2 regions of the Cytobacillus mangrovibacter genome follow, and region 2 is predicted to be linked to the other one. Evidence: riboswitches for the same ligand, from Rfam matches in the RefSeq annotation. Region 2 holds a riboswitch; the other holds the start of a gene.

Region 1 (9,809 bases), on a different contig from region 2:
TCAGGTCATTGGGCCGAAGGTTGATATTACACCTGGAATATTCAAGACGGAAACAGAGTTAGAGGGGAATATGGAAATAACTCTTCTTGCTTTGCTTTTGACTTTAACCCCTGGATCGGTTGTGATGGAAGTGTCTGCGGATAATAAGGTTTTTTATATTCATGGGTTGAACCTGCCAGAATCAGAGCATGCAGTGATTCAGTCGAAAATTAAATATGAGAAAGCGATAAAGGAGGTAACACGATAATGTTCAAACTATTTCTGATTGGCTGTTTATTTTTTCTTACTCTTTCTATCATAGCTGCACTCTATCGAGTAGTTAAAGGTCCTTCAATGCCAGATCGGGTGATGGCGTTGGACAATATCGGGATAAACCTTCTTGCAGGTGTAGCAATCCTTTCCATTCTTCTTCATACACATGCGTTTCTAGATATCATTCTTTTATTGGGGATTTTATCTTTTGTTGGCACAATCGCCTTCGCAAGATATATTGAAAGGGGTGTTGTGATTGAACGCAAGCATGGTGAGTGAAATTATTGTTACTGTTTTAATTTTTATCGGGACAGCTTTTAGTTTCCTAAGTGCAATTGGATTAATCCGTTTGCCTGATGTGTATACTCGTGCACATGCAGCATCAAAAAGTACAAGTCTTGGCGTTCTTTGTATACTATTCGGTACCTTTCTTTATTTCATGCTGACAGAAGGCTATATTAGTATCCGATTAATACTGGGAATCTTCTTTGTGTTTCTAACGTCTCCAGTTGTTGCTCATCTGTTAAATCGGGCTGCTTATCGTTCTAATGTTGAAATGACAAAAGAAAGTATACAAGATGACTTAAAAGAGTATTTGAAGCAAAGCGATTCTTAAAAGTGAATAGACGATTCCTAAAAAAGGAAGCAAATAATTCAAAAGATTATTTGCTTCCTTTTTTATTGTTTTTTTGTAAACGTTGTTTCTCAATAAGACATAGTTGGTAGAGGTTGATTTGCGCTCCAGGTGCTCGCTTTCCGCGGGGTGGGCGGTGAGCCTCCTCGGAGCATCCGCTCCTGTGGGGTCTCACCTGTCCCACTTCTCCCGCAGGAGTCTCACACCTTCCGCTCCAATCAACCAATTTTTTTGGTCAACCTATTTCATTTACATAACATTAATTTGCTTGTATTAAGACAACACACATGTCATCGTCTGCGTTTGCTTGTTGTTTTTTTGATAAAAGATAATCGATGGGCTGCTTGTCTAGCGATTCATTCCAAAAGTAAGAGGCAGTTTTTTTCAAATAATTGAATCCGTTTGGTTCGTATTTTTCGATTGCTTCTTCGACTCCATCCGTACAAAGAAGGAGCTGAATCGATTTAGAATAAGTAATAATAGCCTTTTTTATTTGAATATCTTCAAAAAAGCCAATTGCACATGTATTGCTAGCAAGCTCAGCTACTTCCTTGTTATCTATGAATGCAAATCCTGTTGGATGGCCAGCATTTACATATTCAAGGGTTTTATTCTTTGTATTAAGGATAAGGTAGATGCCTGTGAAATAATAAGGGATTTGCTGATTTCGATGATTAAGTGAGTTCATCCAGCGATTAAGCTCCTTCATTACATATTCAGGATCAGAAGCTTTTGTTATGGCATCTCTTAAAACGGATGAAATAAACATGCATACGAGTGAGGCAGATATTCCATGCCCCATCATATCAAGCTGGATTGCTGCGTAACGGTATTCGTCAATCTTTTGCCAATAATACATATCACCTGCTAGCTTATATGCAGGTAAGTAGGAGGCCTTTAATAGTATATTTTCATTAATAATTGGTTCGCTTAGTAAGCTTGTTTGTACTTGCATGGATAGGTCGAGTTCATTTCTAATCTTTTCATCCTGTTCGATATGCCAATCTTTTTCATATTTTAGCCTTAATGCTACTCGAATACGGGCAAGCAGCTCCGTTTTATTAATAGGTTTCATCACATAGTCACTTCCGCCAGCATCGAGTGCCTCTACTACTTTATTAGAATCCTCGAGTGCGGTTACAAAGATGACAGGAATATCCTTTAGATGTGGAATCTGCTGAAGTCGTCTGCAAGCCTCTATTCCGTCCATCTCAGGCATCATTATGTCCAATAGTATAATATCCACCTGCATAGGTAATGGCGACTTTTTCTGAAAGTAGGCGAATAATTCTTTTGCTGATGTTAATGAAAGGTAGTCGTTATAACCTGCACGTTTTAGAATGTTTTCAATGACAAATAAGTTCGATTGATTATCGTCTACAATAAGAATCCCCATACTTATTGCCTCCTTTCTCATTTTTCTTGTATTGAAGACTGTATTCGAAGCTGTGTTGCAAATTAATATGTAGTGGGTAGAGATCAACCAACTTTTTTAGTAAGGCTTTTTTTAAAAAGATTGTTGTTTTTTGAATAAATATAGTGAGTGAAAATCACAGACAAATATGGTTAGTTGATTGTAGCGGAAGGCGCGAGACTCCTGCGGGAAGTGTGGGACAGGTGAGACCCCGCAGACGCTTTAGCGTCGAGGAGGCTCAGCGCCCACCCCGCGGAAAGCGAGCGACCTGGAGCGGAAATCAACTTCTACGAATTCGTGTTATAAGCAACCATGTTTGCGAAAATAGCCTTTAGCAGAGATCTTTTAATAAAGAGCCTTATTGAATGAATATATGAATATGTGCAATGGATTTAGTTATTATTATTATATTTTAAAAATAGACATAGCTGTTAGAGATTCGCTTGAAAACAATTCAAATGGCATAGCAGAAGGGGTTATTTAAATAGTACTATTCGAATAAATGGGTAATTATTACTGTGAGTACACGATTGTTTGTCCTTTATACGTGAACAAATGTATTTATACGGAGGAAAAACACTTGATTATTTTCTGAATAGGAGTAAAATTAAGATTAAATTTTTAGAGATTAGGAGATGTATGGATGAAGGTTGTGAAGTTTGGTGGTTCATCTTTAGCATCTGGAAAACAAATTGAGAAGGTATTCCAGATTGTTCTATCTGATATGGAAAGAAAAGTAGTTGTTGTATCTGCTCCAGGGAAGAGATTTGCTGCTGATCATAAAGTAACTGATTTATTAATTGAGTGTGCGGAGCAATGCTTGTTAAATCTTGATTCAAGAGAATTATATGAAAGGATCATAGAGAGATATTCTTCGATTGCTAAAGAGTTAAAGGTTTCGGATGAAGTTATTAAAGATATTGAGGATGATTTATTAGGGAGGTTGAATGGAGATAAAAGCCAACCAGCAGAGTTCATGGATTTAGTGAAAGCAAGCGGAGAGGATAATCATGCTAAATTGGTAGCAGCTTATTTTCAGCAGCAGGGAGTTGAGGCACATTATGTAAATCCAAAGGATGCGGGCCTATTTGTAAGCCCTGACCCAGGAAATGCTCAAGTTCTCCCAGAATCTTATGACATGCTCTATGCCCTCAATGAACGTTCTGGCATATTAATTTTTCCTGGTTTTTTTGGATATAGCAAGGAAGGGAAGGTTTATACTTTTTCACGAAGCGGTTCGGATGTAACGGGCTCCATACTTGCTAATGGACTAAAGGTAAATTTGTACGAAAACTTCACAGATGTGGATGCCGTCTACTCGGTCAATCCATCAATCGTTGGTTGTCCAAAAGAGGTTAAGGTATTAACCTATCGGGAAATGCGTGAGCTTTCATACGCGGGATTTACCGTTCTTCATGATGAGGCGCTCGTTCCGGCATTTAAGGCCGGGATTCCCGTTCAAATAAAGAATACGAACAATCCTTTAGCACCAGGGACAAGGATTGTCTCTGAACGTGATAACACGAATGGGCCAGTTATTGGTATCGCAAGTGATCATGGGTTTTGTAGTATCTATGTAAGCAAATACTTAATGAATAGGGAAGTTGGATTTGGTCGGAAGCTTTTAGCGATTCTAGAAAGCTTTGGGTTATCGTATGAACATATCCCTTCAGGTATTGATGATATCTCAATCATTCTAAGGGAAAATCAATTCACTGCATCCATGGAAACGGAAATAAAAAATCGTATCGAAATAGAGCTTCACACCGATGAAGTAGTAATCGAGCGAGGTCTTGCCCTCATTATGGTTGTTGGTGAAGGCATGCGCCATAATATCGGAACAACAGCAAAGGCTTCAAAAGCTTTAGCCGAGGCAAATGTTAATATTGAGATGATTAACCAAGGTTCATCAGAGGTCAGTATGATGTTCGGGGTGAAGGAGGTAGATGAAAAACGGGCAGTGCGGGCACTTTATGAGGAATTCTTTGCCGCGGTGACAGTATAGAGGATGCTGCCGATGTGATTATTGGATAGGATACAAGAAAGAGTAGCTTTTCTGATGAGAAGCTACTCTTTCTATTTATATCATTTTCTCAAAATTTATTCGCTTGTTCAGCACATACATCAATGGAATACCTACAGCCATGACAACGAATTCCCCGATAGCAGTTGTGAGCCATGTAAAGCCAAATGGCAATCCGAATGCGAGGTTAAGTTCAAGGGCAATAATCCACATCATCCCCGTAAAGACGACAGTGTTTACAACCATTCGAACCCAAATTTTCTTAATATAGCGGCAGCAAATAATCGTGATCAGTAAGGAAAGCAGCGAATGCCCCACTCCGAAAATTAGATCATATGCTTTCATGGGCGAAAACAACAGGTTTGTTAAAAATACACCTAGTATGATTCCATAAATATACTTTTTATTGAAGACAACTAAGTGATTAAACATTTCGGAAACCCGAAACTGGACGGCTGTAAACCCAAAAGGCTGAATTAGCATGGATACAGCAATATATAAAGCTGCCAAAATTCCATTGCCAACAATTGTTTTAACATTCATATTCTATTCTCTCCTTAGTTTTTTTTCGTGGGAGGTTCTCGAACCACGTGAGCAATCGCTCAAGGATAATATTTTAATGTAAAAAAATAAGTCTGTCAATCTTTCATTTTTGTAGTTTGCTTTCTGATTACATATAGTATGACGAATAAAGTTCATATCTATTTAACACTTGGCAACAATAAGGGTGACATATTCGTGTTTTCATTCAATTGAATATAAAATGTAAACGCTTTACTATTATGAGTAACAAAGGGTTTATTTTTTATAAAATTCAGACAGGAAGGGGTTTGGAAGATGGGAAATGAGCAACAAGGAAATTCAGGTTTTAAAATGAAAGTACAGCGGTTTGGAAGTTTTTTAAGTGGGATGATTATGCCGAATATCGGGGCATTCATCGCTTGGGGTCTTATTACGGCATTATTTATTCCTACAGGTTGGTTTCCACGTGAGGACTTTGCTGAATTAGTTGGTCCGATGATTAATTATTTACTGCCTATTCTAATCGGTTTTACAGGTGGACGTCTTGTTCATGATATTCGAGGTGGAGTAGTAGGGGCAACCGTGACGATGGGGGTAATCGTTGGTGCCGATATTCCAATGTTCCTAGGAGCAATGATTGTTGGTCCTCTAGGGGGCTGGGCAATAAAAACATTTGATAAACTGATTGAAGGCAAGGTTAAGTCAGGTTTTGAAATGCTCGTAAACAACTTTTCAGCAGGAATTATCGGTGGTTTCTTAACACTAGTTGCATATAAATTAATTGGACCATTTGTTAATGCTTTAACAAATTTCCTTGCAGATGGAGTACAATTCATCTTTGATCTGAATTTATTGCCACTTGCAAGTGTTTTTATTGAACCAGCAAAAGTTCTGTTTTTAAATAATGCGATTAATCATGGGATTCTCGGGCCGCTAGGGATTGAACAAGCTGCTGAAGCTGGGAAATCGATCTTATTCTTACTAGAGTCAAACCCTGGCCCTGGACTTGGAATTTTGCTTGCCTATATGATCTTTGGAAGAGGGGCAGCCAAACAAACAGCGCCTGGAGCAGGAATTATCCACTTCTTCGGTGGGATTCATGAAATTTACTTCCCATATATCTTAATGAAGCCAGTATTATTAGTAGCAGCCATTGCTGGGGGTGCATCAGGCGTATTTACATTGCATTTATTCGATGCAGGACTAGTAGCCGCTCCTTCACCAGGAAGTATTTTTGCCATCCTAGCTCTAACGCCAAAAGGCAATTATATCGGTGTCATTTTAGGTGTGCTAGTGGCAACTGTCGTATCCTTCTTGATTTCTTCTATAATATTGAAAACATCTAAGAAATCAGGAGAAGATGATTTAGCGAAAGCAGCGGAAAAAACTTCTGCATTAAAAGGAAAAGAGAGCAGAGCTGCAGATTTGATCCAACCGAAAGTAGAAGAAACTACTCAAGAGGATGGACTTGCAAATGTAAAGCATATCATTTTTGCATGTGATGCTGGTATGGGTTCAAGTGCAATGGGTGCTTCGATTTTAAGAAATAAAATGAAGAAGGCCAATATCGATGTTTCTGTTACGAATATGGCGATTAGTAATCTTCCAGCAGATGCAGAAGTGGTTATTACCCATAAAGATTTAACTGGCCGAGCAAAAGAGAAGGCACCAAAGGCCAACCATATTTCAGTTGAAAACTTTTTAAATAGCCCTAAATATGATGAGCTAGTTAATAAGTTATCTAAATAAAAGCTATACACCTAACTCGGCCTAATTCGAAAGAAATTTAGGCTGAGTTTTGTCCACGTTCAGCTCCAGCGCCTACCCCCTCGAGGTCACAAGCCAATCCTCCCAGAAAGGTCAAGGACACCTTTCCGTGAGGCTTGTCTTGTGCTTGTCGGGGGTGATCAAGGCGCTTGCGCATTTGTCAATGGTTGAAGGTTGTAATAAATGAGGTGATTGAAATGAATATTTCAGCACGAGAAAAAATGATTATAGAAGCATTAATCGTGGAACAGGAAGAAGTGACGATTAAAAAGCTATCAGAATTAATCGATGTGAGTGCACGAACGATCCATCGGGATTTGGATAAAATCAAAGAGTTTCTCGGTTCATATCATCTTACTCTTGTACGAAAATCTGGGGTTGGGGTTCAGATTACTGGTTCGGAAAAGGATAAACTCGAATTGAAACAGCAGCTAGGCGGGCTGAATTTTAGAGAGTATACGCTAGATGAAAGACAAACCATGATTCTTTGTATCTTGTATGAATCGTCTGAACCGATCAAACTCTATACCCTTGCAAAGGAACTTAGGGTTTCTATTGCAACCGTAAGCGCAGACCTGATTAAACTAGAAGAACAATTACAGCCTTTGCAACTATCAATTATTAAGAAAAGAGGATACGGTGTAGAGCTTGCAGGTACAGAAAAAGCAAAGCGAAGGGCGATTAGCTTTGCCATTGCCAAAACATTAAAGGAAGAAGGATTATTTTCCCTTATTAAAGAACAAATTCAACAACAAACAAAAAATCAAGGTGATTCCATTTCTAACCGATTAATGCATCTTGTCGATCGGAACAAATTATTGATCATCGAAGAGGAATTGAAGGATTTACAGCATGAGCTTCAAATTTCTATGACAGATAGTTCCTATGTTGGATTAATGGTACATCTTGGGTTAGCGATTGAAAGAATTATGTTAGGGGAAAATATTGAGATTGATGACCTGTATCTTCAGCAACTTAGGCAGGAACCGGAATATCCAATGGCTGAGAAAATTATCGATAAGCTAAAGAAACGTTTCCAAATTGATATACCCCAAGCTGAGATAGGCTATATAACTATGCATCTTCAAGGTGCAAAGCCTCGTCAACAGGAAGGGATACTGCACGAAGCTTCTAATTTAGAAATGTATATGCAAGTAAAGAAATTGGTGCAGATTATGGAAGAAACATCTGGTTCTAGTCTAATCAATAATAAATCGCTCTTAGAAGGTCTTGTTACTCATTTAAAGCCTGCTATCTATAGAATTAAACAGAATATGGGCATATTTAATCCTTTATTAAAAGAAATCCAAAGGGACTATGAGGATTTGTTTGAACAAGTTAGGATGGCCGCTGAGAAGGTCTTTCCAACACTCCCTATTCCAGATGAAGAAATTGGCTATTTAGTTATGCATTTTGGTTCTGCCATGCTCAATTTAAAAGAGAAAGGTGATTTAAAAGCCTATATTGTTTGCTCTAGTGGCATCGGAACGTCTAAATTACTTGCTTCTCGGTTGAAACAAGACATTCATGAAATTGCAGAAGTGGCTAATATTTCTCTATTTGACTTAAATAAACTTCCCATTACTGATAGGGATTTAGTTATTTCAACGATTGATTTAAAAGGGTTCCATCGAGAATATATCATGGTTAGTCCATTTATGACAAAAGGAGAAATTCATCAAGTAAAGCTATATGCAAGAAGGAAAATGATGTTGAAGAGGCCAGATCCAAACGGAAAAAGAATCGATTCAAATGCAGAAGTTCTGATGAAAAGAATGGAAATGCTTCATTTATATACGGGTGTGATATCTAAGATTTTGGCCAATTTTTATTTAATTAGACGTACTAATCAATTATCAGCGATGGATTGTATAAGCGATGCATGTAACCAGCTAGAAAGAGAGCATATTATTAAGGATGCAAAACGTGTTTCAGAAGCTCTTTTCGCTAGGGAGGCTATCGGTGGCATAGGTATACCAGGAACGAAACTGGCTTTATATCATACAAGCAGTGAAGATGTATGTGAGCCTTCGTTCACCATGTATAAACTGGAGCAGCCTGTTGTAATGATAGGAATGGATGGAAGTCACATGGATGTGCATACATTATTATTATTGTTGTCCCCAAAGCCTTATCATGCACCAGGTTTGGAAGTGCTTAGTCTAATTAGTACAATGATTATTGAAAATGCAAATAGCATAAATTTATTCGAGACAGAAGGGGAGGGACCCATTCACTCCCATCTAGCAAAGAAATTCGAACATTTTATCTCAGGAAAATTAAACTAATGGAGGCGTTTTTATTATGGTATTGCCAATTTTATCTGTAGAAAACATCATGTTAAATCAAGAACTTGCATCTAAGGAAGAGGCAATCCAGTTAGCGGGGCAAATACTTGTTGACAGAGGATATGTGCAGCCAGAATACAAGGCAAAAATGCTAGAGCGAGAAGAAATGACTTCTACCTTTATGGGGAATTTTGTTGCTATTCCACATGGAACAGATGATGCAAAAAAAGAAGTGAAAGAATCCGGAATCTCCATCATTCAAGTGCCAGATGGCGTCGACTTCGGCGGTGGCAATATTGTGAAACTGATATTTGGAATAGCGGGAAAAGGCAATGAACATTTAGATATATTATCACAAATTGCCATTGTCGTCTCAGAGGTAGAGAATGTAGAAGAAATTGTGCGAGCTACTTCAAAAGAAGATGTGCTCTCATTTTTTGAAGGAGTCAATTAAGATGAAAGCTGTTCATTTTGGGGCCGGCAATATTGGGAGAGGTTTTATAGGAAGCTTGCTGTATCAATCAGGGTATGAAACTTGTTTTGTAGATGTGAATAGTGAGCTAGTTGATTTGCTGAATGAAAAAAGACAATATACCGTTCAATTGGCAAATGCGGAACATGAACAAACACTTGTAGAAAATGTACATGCAATTAACAGTAGTAAAGATCCCAGCCTTGTAGAAGAAGTCATTGCTAGCGCAGATCTTGTCACAGCAGCGGTTGGGCCGAACGTACTTCCCTTAATTGCAGGATTGATTGCAAACGGGTTGAGAAAGCGGATAACACAATCTGATAAAGAATTAACGATAATTGCATGTGAAAACATGATTAATGGCAGCACTCTTCTAAAAGAAAAAGTATATGAGCTTTTAAATGAAGGCGAAAAGATTCGATTTGATAAGCAGTTTA
Region 2 (9,809 bases):
TACAAGGAAAGGTGAAAGCATGGATAATAAGTTAATGTTTAAAGGATTTGAAACAGAGGAAGAGTGGCAACATGCCCTAGAGGATCAAAGTAATTATTTAAAAGAGGAATATCAATTTGACCTAAAGACAACTAACATCCCTATAGAAGAAATGAATATGATGGCAATCGAAGCAAAGAATTTCTTAGACAGCATGGCTGAATCTTTAAGAAACGGAGTAAAGTATAATGATTCAGCTGTTCAAAAAATAGTTACTGCACATCTAAACTTCTTAAATAAAAATGGGCATTCCTTCAGCAAAGAGGATTACGTAGATCAAACAAAGTTTTTCTTAGAAGATGACTTTCATAGAGACATGCTAGAACAACAGCAGACTGGGCTGGCATATTATTTACTAGTTGTTGCAGAGAATCTATAAATTACATCTGGAGTCAGTCATCTCATCTGGCTCCAGATGTATTCAATTGACTATCAACCTATAGCAGAGCTACTAGACTGTTACACATTAGACACTTCCGCCAAATTATTAAGCGGCTTTTTCGATTCTCTGTACTGACTCCTGTTTCCTAACAAAATGAACCAATAGATAAACAAGAGGCGTAACCAAAATAGAAGCAAAGAACTTAAAGATGTATTGAGTGATAATTAAGCCTCCTAGTACGGCAATAGGCATTGTCCCATAGAAAGCAATTGTAATAAAAATGGTTGTATCAATTAATTGACTAAGCATGGTGGATGCATTATTACGCAACCAAAGCTTTTTCTCTCCATGCTTGCTTTTTAGGCGATTAAATACATAAACATCTAGATTTTGACTGATCGCATAGGAGATTAAACTAGCAAGAATGACCCGAAAGCTTCCGCTTAAAATTGTTTCAAATGATTCCTGATTGCCGAAGACCGGCGCAGCTGGTAATTGGATAGCAATCGTAATAAATACAATAGCAAGAATTTGCATTATCAATCCAGCTTTAACTGTCTGTTGTCCCTCTTTCTTCCCATAAACCTCAACGATTACATCAATGATTGGGTACGTGAATACATAAATAATGACAGCAGCTGGCAATATCGCAAAATCACCCACACTAAAAAGCTTTACCGCTACGATATTCGCTAAAATTAATAAGCCTACATATATCCCATTTAAATATAAAATCATGTTATTATACCGTCCTTAACGATTATCTACTTTTTCTGGATAAAGATCATGGTTCATCAATCGATGATTGGCCATCTCTTCATATTTAGTACCTGGTTTGCCATAGTTGCACCATGGATCAATTGAAATTCCTCCACGTGGTGTGAATTTCCCCCAAACCTCAATATATCGAGGATCAAGTAATTGAATTAAATCATTCATAATGATATTGACACAGTCCTCATGGAAATCGCCATGATTTCTAAAACTGAATAAATATAGCTTGAGTGATTTACTCTCCACAATTTTCTTATCCGGAATATACGAGATGTACATTGTTGCAAAGTCAGGCTGACTTGTAATTGGGCACAAGCTAGTAAACTCCGGACAGTTAAATTTCACGAAGTAATCCCGATTGGAATGAAGACTATCGACTGCCTCCAGTACCTCAGGTGCATAATCAGAACGATATTGTGTATGCTGATTTCCTAATAGTGTTAAATCCTTTAAACCTTCCTCAACCTTACGGCCAGACATAAAAAAACCTCCATGTAAAAAATGTTTCCCAACACTTTTCAAAAGAGGAACTTCTAACCATTCTATTACAAACATATAGGATCAAACATAAAAAAGCCACGTCCAGTATGGACATGGCGTATTGTCATGTATCCATAGTTTTTTATAGAGGGTATCAGCTATGAACCTCTCCCGATCAAGTTCGGGTATTCTCTCCAATATAATATAGAATACTAAGGAAAACGTCAATTCGTAATTTTTGTTAAATGGCTATTTTCGCAAACATTGTACTTTTTAGCATAAGTTAGTAAAGGTTGATTTCCGCTCCAGGAGCTCCAATCGACCAACCATATTTGCAGTCGGCTTTTTCCAATTAACTTATTGAAAATACAACAATAAAATTACCAAAATATGCATAATTGCAGAATAAATAAAAGCGCTTGCACAATTAGAATTCTCAGTTATAATACTTGTATACAAGTATACTTCATTAGTTAGAGAAGGTGAATTTATGACTGAATCCAAAGAATTACTGTATCCGGCCAAATGGCTTTCTAAAGCTTCTGCAGGTGATCGAGTAGCATGTGAGCTTAGAATGCAAATTATTTTCGGCTTGATTGAAAGCGGTACCATTCTATCTGAAAACAAATTAGCTGCCGATTTTTCTGTAAGCCGCTCACCTATTCGTGAAGCATTAAAAATACTTGCTTCGGAAAATATGATTCGATTAGAAAGAATGGGTGCCGTTGTTATTGGCTTAACCGAAAAAGAAATTGAAGAAATTTACGATGTTCGTTTACTTATAGAAACGTTTGTATTTGAACGGCTAGTCAAAATGGATATTCATGAATTAGTAAAGGAGCTTAGCAAAATCCTTGAAATGATGAAGGTGGCTATCAAATTTCAAGATGCTGATGAGTTTTCCTATCAAGATGTTTTATTCCATGAAACGATTATCCGTGCGAGTAATCATTCATATATCCTCATGATCTGGAATAATTTAAAACCCGTTATGGAAGCGTTTATCCTTTTATCCATGCGCCTGCGCTTTAAGGAAAAGGTCGAGGACTTCACACGAATTGTGGAAAATCATGAGCTTTACATCGAAGCGATCAAAACGAAAGATCGAACGCTCATGATTAAATCCTTACACCAAAACTTTGATGATGTTCAAGGGAAAGTAGAAGATCTTTGGATGTCACAACAAATGCTATCTAAAGGAGTCGAGCAAGAAAATGACTAGCTATATGTTAGGTATAGACATCGGGACAACAAGTACGAAAGCCGTCTTGTTTACGGAAAAGGGCGAAGTCATCCAACAAGAGAATATTGGTTATCCTCTTTACACACCAGATATCTCAACAGCTGAACAAAACCCGGAAGAAATTTTTCAAGCGGTATTACAAGCCATTTCAAAGATAATGAAACATCATTCGGAAAAAAGGCTTTCATTTATTTCATTTAGCAGTGCCATGCATAGTGTTATTGCCATGGACGAGAATGACCAGCCGCTGACGCCATGTATTACGTGGGCTGATAACCGCAGTGAAACATGGGCGCATAAAATAAAAGCTGAGTTACACGGGCATGAAATTTACAAACGTACGGGAACACCCATTCATCCGATGTCACCATTAACGAAAATGGCTTGGATTGTGAATGAACGTCCTGAAATCGCTGTCAAAGCGATGAAATACATTGGAATTAAAGAATATACTTTCAAGAAATTTTTTGACCAATATGTTGTCGACTATTCTCTTGCTTCAGCAATGGGGATGATGAATCTCCAAACACTGGACTGGGATGAGGAAGCATTAACTGTTGCTGGTGTCACTCGAGAGCAATTATCTGAGCTTGTGCCAACAACTAAGATATTTAGCAACTGTGATCTCAATTTAGCTAAACAAATGGGAATCGATCCACAAACACCATTTATTATTGGTGCAAGTGATGGTGTGCTTTCGAATCTAGGTGTAAACGCGATAGGAAAAGGGGAAATCGCGGTCACAATTGGGACGAGCGGTGCCATTCGAACGATCATTGACAAGCCGCAAACAGACGAAAAGGGCAGAATATTCTGCTACTGCCTCACTGAAGACCATTGGGTCATTGGGGGGCCAGTAAATAATGGCGGAATGGTCCTTCGCTGGATTCGAGATGAGCTTGCCTCATCAGAAGTGGAAACAGCAAAAAGATTAGGAATTGATCCGTACGATGTATTAACAAAGATTGCCGAACGTGTGCGACCAGGTGCCGATGGCTTACTATTCCATCCATATCTTGCAGGTGAACGTGCTCCATTATGGAATCCAGACGTGCGTGGCTCTTTCTTCGGTCTGACAATATCACATAGGAAAGAACATATGATTCGAGCAGCACTAGAAGGCGTTATTTACAATTTATACACAGTGTTCTTAGCATTATCTGAATGCATGGACTACCCAGTTACCCGAATCCAGGCAACTGGCGGCTTCGCAAGATCCGATATTTGGCGACAAATGATGTCCGATATATTCGAATCTGAAGTTGTCGTTCCAGAAAGCTACGAAAGTTCATGCCTAGGTGCCTGTATTTTAGGACTATATGCGACAGGGAAAATTGACTCTTTCGAGGTAGCTTCTGACATGATTGGCAGCACCTACAAACACACGCCAAATGAAGAGGCTGTTCAAGAGTATCAGCAATTATTGCCGATTTTTATTAACCTGTCCCGAATATTGGAAGAAGATTATTCACGGATTGCCACTTATCAGCGGAGTTTAATAAATAGATAAATACTAGGAGGAGGGGTAACGATGCCATTAATCATCGTAGCAGTTGGTATTTTAGCATTATTGCTATTAATCATGGGGTTAAAATTAAACACCTTTATTTCATTAATTATCGTATCTTTTGGTGTTGCTTTAGCTCTTGGGATGCCACTAGAGGAAATTGTTAAAACGATTGAAGCAGGATTAGGTGGAACACTTGGTCATTTAGCGTTAATCTTTGGACTTGGAGCGATGTTAGGGAAATTGATCGCTGATTCTGGCGGAGCTCAACGAATTGCGATGACCCTTGTCAACAAATTCGGTGAAAAAAATATTCAGTGGGCTGTTGTAGCTGCCTCATTTATTATTGGCGTTGCACTGTTTTTCGAAGTTGGATTGGTTTTATTAATTCCTATCGTTTTTGCAATTTCAAAAGAATTAAAGGTATCGATTCTGTATCTTGGTATCCCGATGACTGCCGCATTATCTGTAACCCACGGTTTCTTGCCGCCACATCCGGGGCCAACCGTTATTGCTGGTGAATATGGTGCAAACATTGGGGAAGTGTTACTTTATGGTTTCATCGTTGCCCTTCCAACAGTCATTATAGCTGGACCTATTTTTACGAAAATTGCTAAAAGACTTGTACCTGAATCATTTACTAAAACAGGTAATATCGTTTCATTAGGCGAGCAAAAAACGTTCAAGTTAGAGGATACTCCTGGATTTGGGATTAGTGTCTTTACTGCTATCCTTCCTGTTATCCTTATGTCAATTGCTACCATTATTACACTTCTTCAAAAAACATTAGGTTTTGAAGATAATAGTTTTCTAGCTGCTATCCGATTTATTGGTGATGCTGGCACTGCCATGTTGATATCCTTATTAGTTGCTGTTTATACAATGGGACTGGCAAGAAAAATCCCAATAAAAACCGTTATGGAATCTTGTACAACAGCCATTACACATATCGGAATGATGCTCTTGATTATCGGGGGCGGAGGAGCCTTCAAACAAGTATTAATTAATGGCGGTGTAGGTGACTATGTAGCAGAATTATTCAACGGAACCTCCTTATCACCAATTTTGCTTGCTTGGATCATCGCTGCCATCTTACGGATCTCTTTAGGATCTGCCACAGTTGCTGCTTTAACAACAGCTGGTTTAGTGATTCCAATGCTAGGTCAATCTGATGCTAACCTTGCTTTAGTTGTCCTTGCAACTGGTGCCGGCAGTTTAATTGCCTCTCACGTAAACGATGCAGGCTTCTGGATGTTTAAAGAATATTTCGGCCTAAGCATGAAAGAAACATTTGCCACATGGACACTGCTTGAAACAATCATTTCAGTAGCTGGATTAGGGTTTATTCTATTACTAAGTTTATTTGTATAGGCTGCTCTTTTCAAAAAATCTTTGAACTAGCTACATGAATGGTTGTTAGCAAAAAAGGTTAGTTGATTGGAGCGGAAATCAACCTCTACAAATAACGTATTATAGCTTTCTAGGCAGTAAAATCCCTACGTATCAAAGGGACTTTACTGCCTATTCATCTAAAATAAAAGGAGCGGAAAGAATGTTTAATACAATTGGTGTCATTGGTTTAGGAGTCATGGGCAGTAATATCGCTTTGAACATGGCCAGTAAAGGTGAGCAAGTGGCTGTCTATAACTACACAAGAGATTTAACTGATCAGCTTGTACAAAAAAGCGAAGGGCAGGCGATCCATCCTTATTATGAAATCCAAGATTTTGTTCAGTCATTAGAAACGCCAAGAAAGATTTTCCTGATGGTTACAGCAGGTGACCCGACTGATTCAGTCATCCAATCATTAATACCTTTCCTTGAAAAGGGCGATATCATTATGGATGGCGGGAACTCTCATTACAAAGATACGGAACGCAGATATGATGAGCTGAAGTCAAAAGGTATCGGCTATTTAGGAATTGGAATTTCTGGAGGCGAAGTTGGTGCCTTAAAGGGACCTTCTGTCATGCCTGGCGGAGATAAAGACGTATACGAAAAAGTTGCGCCTATCCTTACAAAAATTGCGGCCCAAGTTGGAAATGAACCTTGCTGTGCCTACATGGGTCCAAAGGGAGCAGGCCATTTTGTAAAAATGGTGCATAACGGAATTGAATATGCAGATATGCAATTAATTACCGAAGCCTATACTTTTTTAAAAGACAAATTACATTTGTCTGTTCTTGAAATTGCTGACATCTTTGAATCATGGAATAAAGGGGAACTAAAAAGCTATTTAATCGAAATTACTGCAGAAATTTTACGAAAAAAGGATGAATTGACAGGCTTGCCACTCATCAATGTCATTCTTGATAAAGTAGGGCAAAAAGGTACTGGAAAATGGACAAGCATCCAAGCAATCGATAACGGAATTCCTTCATCCATTATTACAGAATCCTTATTTGCACGTTATATTTCGTCTTTAAAGGAAGAACGGGTAAATGCAGAAAGCATCCTAGCTGGCACAGAAATGGAGCAGCAGCCATTAGATAAAGAGTTGTGGATTGAACACGTCAGACAAGCATTATACATGGGTAAGGTTTGTGCCTACACACAAGGATTTACACAATATAAAATGACATCTGAATTGCACGGCTGGGATTTGCCGTTAAAGGATATCGCTCTCATTTTCCGTGGTGGCTGTATCATTCGTGCGGAATTTCTCAATGTTATCAGTGAAGCCTATCAAGCACAGCCAAACTTAGCAAATTTATTAATCGCTCCTTATTTTGCCGAAAAGGTAAAAAACTATCAAACAGGCTTGCGAAAAGTCTTGTGTGAAGGCATTAGCTCTGGAATCTCATTCCCATGTTTAAGTGCTTCACTCACATATTATGATAGCTACCGTACAGGCACTTCCAATGCCAGCTTGCTGCAAGCACAGCGCGATTACTTTGGTGCCCACACTTATGAACGTAGCGACATCGAAGGGGTCTTTCATACAGAATGGTAATATAAATAGTAACACTAGAATTCAAGACACGCATTTGATTTCTATAAATACTCCAAAAAGCTTAATGATGGGAGACATTTCCTTCCTTCATTAGGCTTCTAAAGAGGCTCTGTTATAACTGAATGTTGTTTTTACTGTATTAGAGAAATAAACGGGGAAATTCCGTTTAAATCGGGAAATACCCATATTTCCTTAAAAATAAAGGAAGTTTTTCCGTTTATAGTAACCAAATCTTTGGATTTTGTCTTATTTAGAGCAGTTACTCGGAATATCTCCGCTTATACCTGCTTTTTAAGCTTCCTCTCTCCATTTAGCCGGAAATTCTCCGCTTATGAATTCTCATACATCATGAAAATCAATAATGGAACATAACAAAGTCTATAAAAAAGCGGTATCGGAAATCCGATACCGTTTTTTTAGCTTATTATTTCCAATAGTTGTTCGCAGCGGCCACTGTTTGAAAATGGGTAGCAATTACCTGAGAGGCAAGTGTAAGGCTGTCTGCGTTTTCTTCATACACTGGTCGCAGTTTCTTCCTAACATCTTCAGAAGGCTGGGTATAGCCAACACCTTTTCTTGCCAATAAAATAGCTAATTCAAATCCCTCTTGAGGTGTTGCGGTTTGTAAGCTTGGAAGCCAATCACTCATGCTAATCATCTCCTTAACTTTCAATTTATCACCAATATATACCATATAGAAGGAGATATCAAATGCCATCTTCCATTAACTTTCCTCTGAATCATTACTAATTACTTGATTCGTATCTTATTAAACTGCCCCATTAGTCCAATAGGAATAAAAGCATCCAGAACGCCGGCCGCTCTTCGTTTTATGTTGATTATGATAATCCTTAAGCTTACCTTCATATACTAATTGAAACGTAGGGACTTCCTGCAGGTCATAGGGGGTGATTAGTGATAGCGGCTTATCAAAATGAATAGTATTGCCTTCCTTTAGCACGGATGCAACAAATTGAGAACAGAAGAAAGCCTTTGTTCTTGTTATTGGCTTATTAAACATAACACCAAATAAGCCTAAAAAATTATAGCGATAAAGGTTCTTTTGTACTTTAAATTCTTGTAAATAGTCATTCATCCTTTGGATTTGATGCTCTGTTGCTGAGAAAGAATAAATGGCACAATCAGCCTGCTTAAATAAACCAGCCGTCACATCTTCCTTAACAAAGCCTCCAATAAATGGATTTCGGGCTGTTTTTCTCCCAAAGCTATATACCTCTGATAACTTGTTATCAAAAGCAATAGATGCATGATTATATGGTTTTCTCGTATATAGCTTGATCAGCTTTGTTAAAACGGTTCCAGTATTTGTTACGATAATATACACCTGTTTTTCAGTCATCATTAGCCTCCTCAAAAACTCTTAAGAAAACTTCTCTACGTTTTACTATACATACAAAAACATAAGAAAAGTTTAATAGAATCCTTAAGATATTCTTAAGTTTTTTGGGGTAATGACCTTTGGCTATACAAAAAAAGACCATTCTTCGTTGCAAAAACAACTTGAATGATCTTCAAAGTCTCAAACACAATTACCTTATTGAAGCCTTCGTTATCTTTATAAATTATGAATTCGCTTTACATCGAGTCCCATGGACCAACCAATTATTCTCCCAACTCAGGTCAATCGATTTTTACAAACGGCCAAAGGAACAGGCTTTTCGTCCATAGGGTTAGAAGAGACCTATCGATGATTCAAATTGAAGAGGGCCTTTTGCATATTACTATTATTTATTTTGTCGCAAATCATCATAAATTTCCGTTAAGAGTACATTACTAGGGTCTTGGCTTAGCTCCCACATCATAGATCCGCCTAAGCCTATTGATTTAATGAAAGAAGTCTTATATCTTATTGATTCCACATCGTCATAGCTGATAAACTGAGACCCATTAAACAGCCAAGGGACTTTAGAATCAGGCGACCAATAGCGGGTAAATTTATTCTTATTAATATATTTCTCTTGAAGTTCAGCATATGAGATGGCAGATCCTCCCCCTGAAAATCGCTGGTATAAACCATTTCTCATTGGCTGAACCTGATTATAAACCCTGCCATAGAATGGAATACCCATAATAAGCTTGCTTGCCGGTACTCCATTATTAAGGTACATCTGTACAGTATCTTGTACACTCCAATCAGAATAAAAGTCTGAATGGGGATCTCTGTATAATGGAGCATTCAATCCAGTCAAAGGGTCCCAAGATCCGTGCATATCATAAGTCATCAGTTGAATATAATCAACATATTGATGAATGAACTTCAATTCCGTATTCGCTGCATACCATTTTCCCGCGCCTCCTGCAATGGTTAGCAAATACCTCCTTCCACTCTTAGCGCTTTCGGCATCGAAGGTTTCTTTAATTTCCTTTAATAATAACGTGAAGTTCTGCTTATCCTCACGGCGGTTTATAT

What was found. Region 2 has a riboswitch for preQ1 ahead of queF (preQ(1) synthase). Riboswitches for the same ligand answer to the same signal wherever they lie in the genome.
Region 1: it holds a riboswitch for preQ1, as region 2 does, so the genes downstream of both, ACFYKT_RS12750 (QueT transporter family protein) here and queF (preQ(1) synthase) in region 2, are expected to answer to the same signal.

The regions. Positions count from the first base shown of each region.
Region 1 covers NZ_JBIACJ010000006.1:157,213-167,021, forward strand. The annotation lists gene ACFYKT_RS12725 (Na+/H+ antiporter subunit E) at 1-247, shown strand, start outside; gene ACFYKT_RS12730 (Na(+)/H(+) antiporter subunit F1) at 247-531, shown strand; gene mnhG (monovalent cation/H(+) antiporter subunit G) at 509-868, shown strand; gene ACFYKT_RS12740 (SpoIIE family protein phosphatase) at 1,146-2,282, opposite strand; gene ACFYKT_RS12745 (aspartate kinase) at 2,944-4,305, shown strand; gene ACFYKT_RS12750 (QueT transporter family protein) at 4,381-4,866, opposite strand; PreQ1 riboswitch class I at 4,875-4,919, opposite strand; gene ACFYKT_RS12755 (PTS mannitol transporter subunit IICB) at 5,161-6,594, shown strand; gene ACFYKT_RS12760 (BglG family transcription antiterminator) at 6,801-8,900, shown strand; gene ACFYKT_RS12765 (PTS sugar transporter subunit IIA) at 8,923-9,354, shown strand; gene ACFYKT_RS12770 (mannitol-1-phosphate 5-dehydrogenase) at 9,356-9,809, shown strand, end outside.
Region 2 covers NZ_JBIACJ010000008.1:110,950-120,758, reverse strand. The annotation lists gene ACFYKT_RS15490 (MerR family transcriptional regulator) at 1-418, shown strand, start outside; gene ACFYKT_RS15485 (queuosine precursor transporter) at 527-1,159, opposite strand; gene queF (preQ(1) synthase) at 1,175-1,675, opposite strand; PreQ1 riboswitch class I at 1,804-1,850, opposite strand; gene ACFYKT_RS15475 (GntR family transcriptional regulator) at 2,166-2,897, shown strand; gene gntK (gluconokinase) at 2,890-4,428, shown strand; gene ACFYKT_RS15465 (GntP family permease) at 4,450-5,796, shown strand; gene gnd (decarboxylating NADP(+)-dependent phosphogluconate dehydrogenase) at 5,978-7,378, shown strand; gene ACFYKT_RS15455 (hexameric tyrosine-coordinated heme protein) at 7,803-8,027, opposite strand; gene ACFYKT_RS15450 (hypothetical protein) at 8,148-8,738, opposite strand; gene ACFYKT_RS15445 (glycosyl hydrolase family 18 protein) at 9,124-9,809, opposite strand, start outside.